Regions from separate parts of the Streptomyces sp. NPDC111744 genome, predicted to be linked through region 1. Evidence: riboswitches for the same ligand, from Rfam matches in the RefSeq annotation. Region 1 holds a riboswitch; the other holds the start of a gene.
What was found. Region 1 has a riboswitch for ZMP and ZTP ahead of ACZ7OO_RS02600 (glycine hydroxymethyltransferase). Riboswitches for the same ligand answer to the same signal wherever they lie in the genome.
Positions count from the first base shown of each region.

Region 1 (4,160 bases):
GGCGCCTCCCCGAACCGGGCCAGTGCCAGCGCCCCCGCGACGGCCACGGTGAAACCGAGCACCCCGAGCCAGGCGAGTCCCTCGCGGGTACGGTCCCCGAGCCACACCACCCCGACGGCCGCCGGGCCGATCGTCTCGCCGATGACCATGCCCGCCGTCGCCGTGGTCACCGAGCCGCGCTGGAGCGCCGAGGTCAGCAGCAGAAAGGCGCCACCGCCCCCGACAAGCAGTGCGTAGGTCGCGGGGTTGGTGAGCAGTCCGGCCGGCCACAGGGTGTCGATGAGCCGCACCGACACCTCCACCACCCCGAACCCGAATCCCGCCCCGAGGCCCAGCAGCAGCGCCCGCCACCGCCCCGACAGCCGCCCGCCGACGAGCCCGAGCAGCAGCACGCCCACCGCGGTCGCGAGCATGGCGTACTTGAGCGCGTCGGACCCGGCCCGGTCGCCCTCCGGCCCGGATGCCAGCCCCAGCATCGCGAGCCCCGCGCACACCACCCCGACCGCACCCCACTCCAGCCCGCTCAGCCGTACCCGCAGCAGCCGCGCCGCGACCACCGCGGTCACCGCGAGGCTCGACGCCAGGGCCGCGCCCACCGCGTAGATGGGGATCGACCGCAGCGCCAGGATCTGGAACACGAAGCCGAGGCCGTCGAGCCCGAGCCCGACGATGTACCGCCACTGCCGCACGGCCCGGAGCAGCAGCGCCGCCTCCCCGCCCGTGCCGTCACCGGCCGCCCGCGCGGCCACCGCCTGAAGGACCGTCGCCGTACCGAAGCAGATCGCGGCCGCGAGAGCACACACCATTCCAAAGAGCACAGAGGGACTGTAGGTGAAGCCGCACTCGTGCCGGCGCCGGACGTCCGGCCGGTCGCCTGCCTGGGGAGCGGGCTCCCGGTCGCACCCCTTCAGGCGCTCAGGACCCCCCACAACTGCTCAACTCCCCATTCCAGATCCTCCTCCTCGATCACCAACGGCGGAGCGATCCGCACCGTCGCCCCATGTGTGTCCTGCGCCAGCACCCCCCGCTCCATCAGCCGTTCCGACACCACCCGCCCCGACCCCACCCCCGGATCGATGTCCACCCCCGCCCAGAGCCCCCGTCCCCGCACCGCCGTCACCCGCCCGCTCCCGGTGAACTCCGAAAGCCGCCGATGCAGCACCTCCCCCAACTCGGCCGCCCGCTCCTGGAACTCCCCGGTCCGCAGCATCGCGATCACCTCCAGCGCCACCGCACAGGCCAGCGGATTCCCGCCGAAGGTGGACCCGTGCTCCCCGGGCCGGAAAACCCCCAGCACCTCGGCCCGTGCCACCACCGCCGACACCGGCAGCACCCCGCCCCCCAGCGCCTTCCCGAGGACGTACACATCCGGTACGACCCCCTCGTGCTCGCACGCGAAGGTCCGCCCGGTCCGCCCGAGCCCCGACTGGATCTCGTCCGCGATGAACAGCACATCCCGCTCGCGCGTCAGCTCCCGCACCCCCGCCAGATAACCCTGCGGCGGCACGATCACCCCGGCCTCGCCCTGGATCGGCTCCAGCAGCACCGCCACCGTGTTCTCGGTCAACGCGCCCCGCATCGCGGTCAGGTCGCCGTACGGCACGATCTCGAAACCGGGCGTGTACGGCCCGAAGTCCGCCCGCGCCTCCGTATCTGTCGAGAAGCTGATCACCGTCGTCGTACGGCCGTGGAAGTTGCCGCCGGCGACCACCACTTTCGCCATCTCCGCCGGCACCCCCTTCACCCGGTACCCCCACTTCCGGGCGGTCTTCACGGCGGTCTCCACGGCCTCCACCCCCGTGTTCATCGGCAGCACCATCTCCATCCCGCACAGCTCCGCCAACTCCGTGCAGAACGCGGCGAACCGGTCGTGGTGGAAGGCGCGTGACGTCAGCGTCACCCGCTCCAGCTGCGCCTTCGCCGCCGCGACCAGACGGGGGTGGCCGTGCCCGAAGTTGAGCGCCGAGTAGCCGGCCAGGAAGTCCAGGTACCGGCGCCCCTCGACGTCCGTCATCCAGGCCCCGTCGGCCGTGGCGATCACCACCGGCAGCGGGTGGTAGTTGTGCGCGCTGTACGTGTCGGCGGTGGCGATGAGGGCTTCCGTAGTGGTCACGGGGACTCCAGAGAACGCGGCGAGGTGCCCCCTTTACTACCCTCTGCCCCCGCCCGGCTGGTGGACGTCAGCGCCCTCGGATCCGGCGTGCCGGGTAGGGTGACCAGCGGGCCGTGACTGGCGCGCTGGGATGGGACCGACCATCGGGGAGCGGCCCGTGCTGGATCGAGTGCCGTGCGCCTGGGCCGAACCGTGAATGCCGAACGCCATGTCCGGAGGTCCCGAATGTCCGAGCCCCTCTCCACCGAGTCCACCGCGTACCGCGCAGCCCTCGAGGTGATCCGCGCGGTCGAGCCGCGGGTCGCCGACGCCATCGGCCAGGAGGTCGCCGACCAGCGCGAGATGCTCAAGCTGATCGCCTCCGAGAACTACGCCTCCCCGGCGACCCTGCTTGCGATGGGCAACTGGTTCAGCGACAAGTACGCCGAGGGCACGGTCGGCCGCCGCTTCTACGCCGGCTGCCGCAATGTCGACACCGTCGAGGCGCTCGCCGCCGAGCACGCCAAGGCGCTCTTCGGTGCCCGGCACGCCTACGTCCAGCCGCACTCAGGCATCGACGCCAACCTCGTCGCCTTCTGGGCCGTACTCGCCGACCGCGTCGAGGTCCCCTTCCTTCAGAAGGCGGGCGCCCGCCAGGTCAACGACCTCTCCGAGGCCGACTGGGCCGAGCTGCGGCAGGCCTTCGGCAACCAGCGGATGCTCGGCATGTCCCTGGACGCGGGCGGCCACCTCACCCACGGGTTCCGCCCGAACATCTCCGGCAAGATGTTCGACCAGCGCTCCTACGGCACCGACCCGGCGACCGGCCTGATCGACTACGACGCGCTGCGCGCCCAGGCCCGCGACTTCAAGCCGCTGATCATCGTCGCCGGCTACTCCGCGTACCCCCGTCTGGTGAACTTCCGGATCATGCGCGAGATCGCCGACGAGGTCGGCGCGACCCTGATGGTCGACATGGCGCACTTCGCGGGCCTGGTCGCCGGCAAGGTCCTGACCGGCGACTTCGACCCGGTCCCGCACGCCCAGATCGTGACGACCACCACCCACAAGTCGCTGCGCGGCCCGCGCGGCGGCATGGTCCTGTGCGACGACTCCCTCAAGGACCAGGTCGACCGCGGCTGCCCGATGGTCCTCGGCGGCCCCCTCCCGCACGTCATGGCCGCCAAGGCCGTCGCCCTGGCCGAGGCCCGGCAGCCCTCCTTCCAGGACTACGCCCAGCGGATCGTCGACAACTCCCGCGCGCTGGCCGAGGGCCTCATGCGCCGGGGCGCCACGCTGGTGACCGGCGGCACGGACAACCACCTCAACCTGATCGACGTCGAGACGTCCTACGGCCTCACCGGACGCCAGGCCGAGTCGGCCCTCCTCGACTCCGGCATCGTCACCAACCGCAACGCGATCCCGGCAGACCCGAACGGCGCCTGGTACACCTCCGGCATCCGCATCGGGACCCCCGCGCTGACCACGCGCGGCCTGGGCACGGCGGAGATGGACGAGGTGGCGGGCCTGATCGACCGCGTCCTGACGACGACGGAACCGGGCACGACGAAGTCGGGCGCGCCCAGCAAGGCCGCCCATGTCCTGGACGAGAAGGTGTCCCAGGAGATCGCCCAGCGAGCGACGGACCTGGTGGCGGGCTTCCCGCTGTATCCGGAGATCGACCTGGGCTGACCACCCGGTCAGGGACAGCGCCCCCTCAGGGGCGCGGGGCTGGTTCCGATATGCGGCTACCGCCGCGTGGGCGCGACCAGCCCCGACGATCCGCGGTTCCCCACACACCGAAACCACCCGAGCTCTCTGAGACAATGGTGAACATGGCCTCAGATCGACCCCGCGTGCTCTCCGGCATCCAGCCCACCGCCGGCTCGTTCCACCTCGGCAACTACCTCGGCGCCGTCCGCCAGTGGGTAGCTCTCCAGGAGTCCCACGACGCCTTCTACATGGTCGTCGATCTGCACGCGATCACGATCCCGCAGGACCCCGCCGACCTGCGCGCCAACACCCGCCTCGCCGCGGCGCAGCTGCTCGCCGCCGGCCTGGACGCGGA
Region 1 covers NZ_JBVKCG010000001.1:547,195-551,354, reverse strand. The annotation lists gene ACZ7OO_RS02610 (DMT family transporter) at 1-806, opposite strand, end outside; gene rocD (ornithine--oxo-acid transaminase) at 908-2,113, opposite strand; ZMP/ZTP riboswitch at 2,217-2,306, shown strand; gene ACZ7OO_RS02600 (glycine hydroxymethyltransferase) at 2,288-3,784, shown strand; gene trpS (tryptophan--tRNA ligase) at 3,928-4,160, shown strand, end outside.

Region 2 (4,160 bases), on a different contig from region 1:
CTTCTCGTTGATCGAGCGGTTCTACGACCCGGAGTCCGGCACCGTCACCCTCGACGGCCGACCTCTCACCGACTGGGAACTGCCCCCGCTGCGTTCGGCCATCGGGTACGTCGAGCAGGACGCGCCCGTGCTGTCGGGGTCGCTGAGGGACAATCTGCTCCTCGGCAATCCCGAGGCGGACGAGGACGCGGTGACGCGAGTGCTGAAGACGACCCGGCTCGACGGTCTCATCGCGCGGCTGCCGCAGGGCCTGGAGACGCTGGTCGGGCACCGCGGGACCAAGCTGTCCGGCGGGGAGCGGCAGCGGGTCGCGATCGCACGGGCGTTGCTGCGCCGGCCGCGGCTGCTGCTCCTGGACGAGGCGACCTCCCAGCTTGACGCGGTCAACGAGGCGGCTCTCAGGGACACGGTCGCCGACGTGGCACGGTCGACGACGGTGCTGGTCGTCGCACACCGGCTGTCCACGGTGACGATGGCCGACCGGATCGTGGTGATGGACGCGGGCCGGGTCCGCGCGGTGGGCACGCACCGGGAGCTGGTGGCGGCGGACCCGCTGTACGCGGAACTGGCGGCGACACAGTTCCTGGCCTCCGAGCACTGAGCCCGCGGTAGGCCCTACGTACCGAGTACGACGAAGGGCCGCCCCCCTTCCGGGACGGCCCTCGGGGTGTGGCCGGGGGTCAGTGCGCGATGCCCGGCACCAGTCCCATGGCGGGTGCGGCCAGGTCGGTGATCTGGTGCAGTTCACTCAGCTTGTGGAGTCCCTGCAGCTGCTCCGAGACCTTGGGGATCTCGTCCTGGTACTCCGCCGGAATGTCACTGCGGGAGAGCGAGTCGAGCACGCCGAGCGCGGTGAGCTTCCCGGGGTCCTGCGCGCTCGCGTCGGCCGCGCTCGCCAGCGGGGCGGCGAGGCCGGTGACCCCGACGGCGAGGCCGACGGCGGCGACGATACGTCGTGTTGAGATCATGTCCTCAGCAACGGCCCGGGCGCGGGCCCGGACACGGGCAGCCGCTCCCCCTCACCCGTCAGGCGGAGCGCCCGGCCTGCACTTGCCGAGCCCCGCGGGGCGGAGGACGCTCGAAGGTGGGGCTCTCGCGGCCCGCCCCGCATCGGGTCGCGGGCTCGGACAGGAGGTCACCATGGGCACCGCCACAGGCTCCACGTTCGACACCGAGACGCTGCGCCGGGCCATAGAGGGCAATACCGGGAACAACCTGCTGTCGCTCTACGCGGACGACGCGGAGATCCGTATCGTCGACCGCAACACCCAGCCCAGCCACCCCAAGGTCCTGCACGGCCGCAAGGACATAGCCGCGATGCTGGACGACGTCTACACCCGCGACATGACGCACAAGCTGGACCAGTGCATCGTGCAGGGCGACCGGGCCGCCTACAGCGAGTCCTGCGAGTACGCGGACGGCGTTCGGGTGCTCGCCGAGTCGATGATCACGCTGCGCGACGGCAAGATCGCCGAGCAGATCATGATCCAGGCATGGGACGAGTAGTCGGAAGGGACGGCGAGGGTCCAGGTCGGCCCCGGCTGACCTGGACCTTCTCGGCACGGGGGGGGATTGACGCCGAGCGCCTCGGTTACGCTGGGCGTGGGCCGTGACTGGCGCTGAGGTGGAGCACCACCGGGGAGCGGTCCGCACTGTCGATGCCGTGCGCCTGGGCGATCAAGGTCGAGCCAGCTCAGGAGTGTGCCGCATGACGCATGCCCGTCTCATGGACGGAACCGCCGTCGCCCGCCGGATCGTCGAGCAGACCGCACAGCGGGCCGCCGACCTCACCGCACGCACCGGCACCACGCCGTGCCTGGCGACCGTGCTGGTCGGCGAGGACCCGGCCTCCGTCACCTACGTCCGGATGAAGCAGAACCGGAGCCGCAAGGCCGGCATCGCCTCCCGGCACGTGGCCCTGCCCGCCACCACGACCACCGAGGAACTCGTGGGCACACTGCGGGAGTTGTCGGCCGACCCCGCGGTGCACGGCATCCTGCTCCAGCACCCGGTCGGCGAACACGTCGACGAGCGGGCCGCGTTCGAGGCGATCGCCCCGGAGAAGGACGTGGACGGCGTGACCTTCGCGTCGTTCGCGACGATGAGCTTCGGCCTGCCGGGCTTCGTCTCCTGCACGCCCGGCGGCATCCTCCGGCTCCTCGACGCGTACGACGTCGACCCGGCCGGGAAGCGGGCGGTGATCGTCGGCCGCAGCGCGATCCTGGGCAAGCCGGCCGGCATGCTGCTGCTCGCCCGGGACGCCACGGTCACCTACTGCCACTCCCGCACCGCCGACCTCTCTGCGGCCGTCCGCGAGGCCGACATCGTGGTCGCCGCGGTCGGCCGGCCCCGGCTGATCCGGGGGCAGGACATCAAGCCCGGCGCGGTCGTGCTCGACGCGGGCTACAACGAGGGGAACGTCGGTGACGTCGACTTCGACTCGGCCGTGGAGCGGGCCTCGCTGATCACGCCGGTGCCGGGCGGTGTCGGTCCGATGACCATCGCGGTGCTGCTGGAGCAGACGGTGACCGCGGCGGCCCGGCAGCTCGGGGTGTGATCAGCGCAGCCACGCGCTGTAATCCATGACGTCACCGGCCTTCACACCGTACTCGGGATCGTCCCGGGTGAACGTGGTCTCCAGGCCGAGTACGGCACCGGTGGCCGGGTCCAGGATCAGCATCCGCCGGCCACCGGTGCCGTCGTCGTGGACGTACGCCTGCCCGGTACGGCCCAGCCGGTCGGTGACCTGGCCGACCGGGCGCAACCCCTCGGCGTCGGCGAGAAGCGCGGCCAGCGCCGCCGACTCCCGTGCCCCCAGCGTCCAGTTGTCCAGCAACTCCTCGGTGGAGTCGAGAAGTTCGGACGTGGTGAGGGTGTCGCGGTGGTCCAGGTCGGTCAGATAGGCACGGAGTTTGACGGCGTTGTGCGGGGGTGTCGACAGGGGTGGAGCATCGCCCCACATCGGCGGGAACGTCCGCCGGCTGAGCACGCGTCCGTCCTCGACCAGTCCCTGGTCGGTCAGGACCGGACGCCCCGCGTGGTTCGGGTCGGTCGCCACGACCACCTCGGTGTGACTGCCGTCGGCCCGCCAGCGCACCACGCGCTCCTCGGGCAGGGTGACCGGCGGACTGTCGTCGCTCATGCCCAGGCTCCAGGACTGCACATGGGTGCCCTGGCGCAGCGCCGGGGAACCGTCCCGCGCCGCCACGGCGGCCAGTTTCGCGACCTCTTCGAGCGGTACGGCGGTGGAGTGGGCCCGGACGGTCAGCGGCCGGGGGGCGGCGACGGCGGGTGCGGTACCGGAGCCGCCGAACAGTACGGTCAGGGCGACGGCAATGACGACCGCGGCCGCGGTGAGCCCCCACATGAGCCGGGGTCGCGGCCGGGCGCGGCGCCCCGGGCGGGGGCCGTGCAGCAACCGGTAGAGATGGCGTTCGGCGGTGTGGTCGAGGGGGCCGTCGCCGAAGTGCGGGCCGGCGGGGGGCACGGGGTCGGCGGCGCGTAGCAGTTCGAGTTCGTCAGCCATGGCGGTGTTCCTCGGGAAGAGCCCCGGCGGCAGGGGGGCGCAGTCGGTCGATCTCGGCTCTGAGCCGGCGGCGGGCGCGGTGCAGCCGCATCGCCGCCGCCCGGCTGCCGCAGCCCAGGACGACCGCGACCTCCTCGACGCCGAGTTCCTCCCACGCGGTCAGCCGCAGCACCTCCTGGTCGGCCGGGGACAGCCGGGCGAGCGCTTCGTGCACCCAGGAGCCGGGCCGCTCGCTGTCCGGACCGGCCACCAGGTGCCGCCCGTGCGCGGTGTGGTCGTTGCCCAGCCGGTCCACCAGCCGGCGCCGGCGCCCGTATCCGCGTACCGCGTTGGCCAGGCAGTTGCGTGCCACGCCGTACAGCCAGGGCAGCGGGGTCGCCGGCAGGTCGGCGCGGCGGCGCCAGGCCACCGTGAACACCTCTGCCACCACTTCCTCCACCTCGCTGGTCCGCCCGTCCAGTCGCCGCGCGACATAACGGCTGACCGCCCAGTAGTGCTCGCGATAGGCAGCGGCGAAGATCTCGTCGTTGCTCATGTTCGGTTCTTGTCCGGCACCTTCCCGATCGTCACACCCTTCTCCGTGACGCTCGTCGCACCCGTCGAGTGTGACCGGCGCGCACAGCCCGGACACAGG
Region 2 covers NZ_JBVKCG010000002.1:298,206-302,365, forward strand. The annotation lists gene ACZ7OO_RS05375 (ABC transporter ATP-binding protein) at 1-601, shown strand, start outside; gene ACZ7OO_RS05380 (hypothetical protein) at 681-968, opposite strand; gene ACZ7OO_RS05385 (nuclear transport factor 2 family protein) at 1,141-1,506, shown strand; ZMP/ZTP riboswitch at 1,600-1,682, shown strand; gene ACZ7OO_RS05390 (bifunctional 5,10-methylenetetrahydrofolate dehydrogenase/5,10-methenyltetrahydrofolate cyclohydrolase) at 1,709-2,557, shown strand; gene ACZ7OO_RS05395 (CU044_5270 family protein) at 2,558-3,526, opposite strand; gene ACZ7OO_RS05400 (RNA polymerase sigma factor) at 3,519-4,061, opposite strand.
Region 2: another riboswitch for ZMP and ZTP. It lies ahead of ACZ7OO_RS05390 (bifunctional 5,10-methylenetetrahydrofolate dehydrogenase/5,10-methenyltetrahydrofolate cyclohydrolase); the one in region 1 lies ahead of ACZ7OO_RS02600 (glycine hydroxymethyltransferase).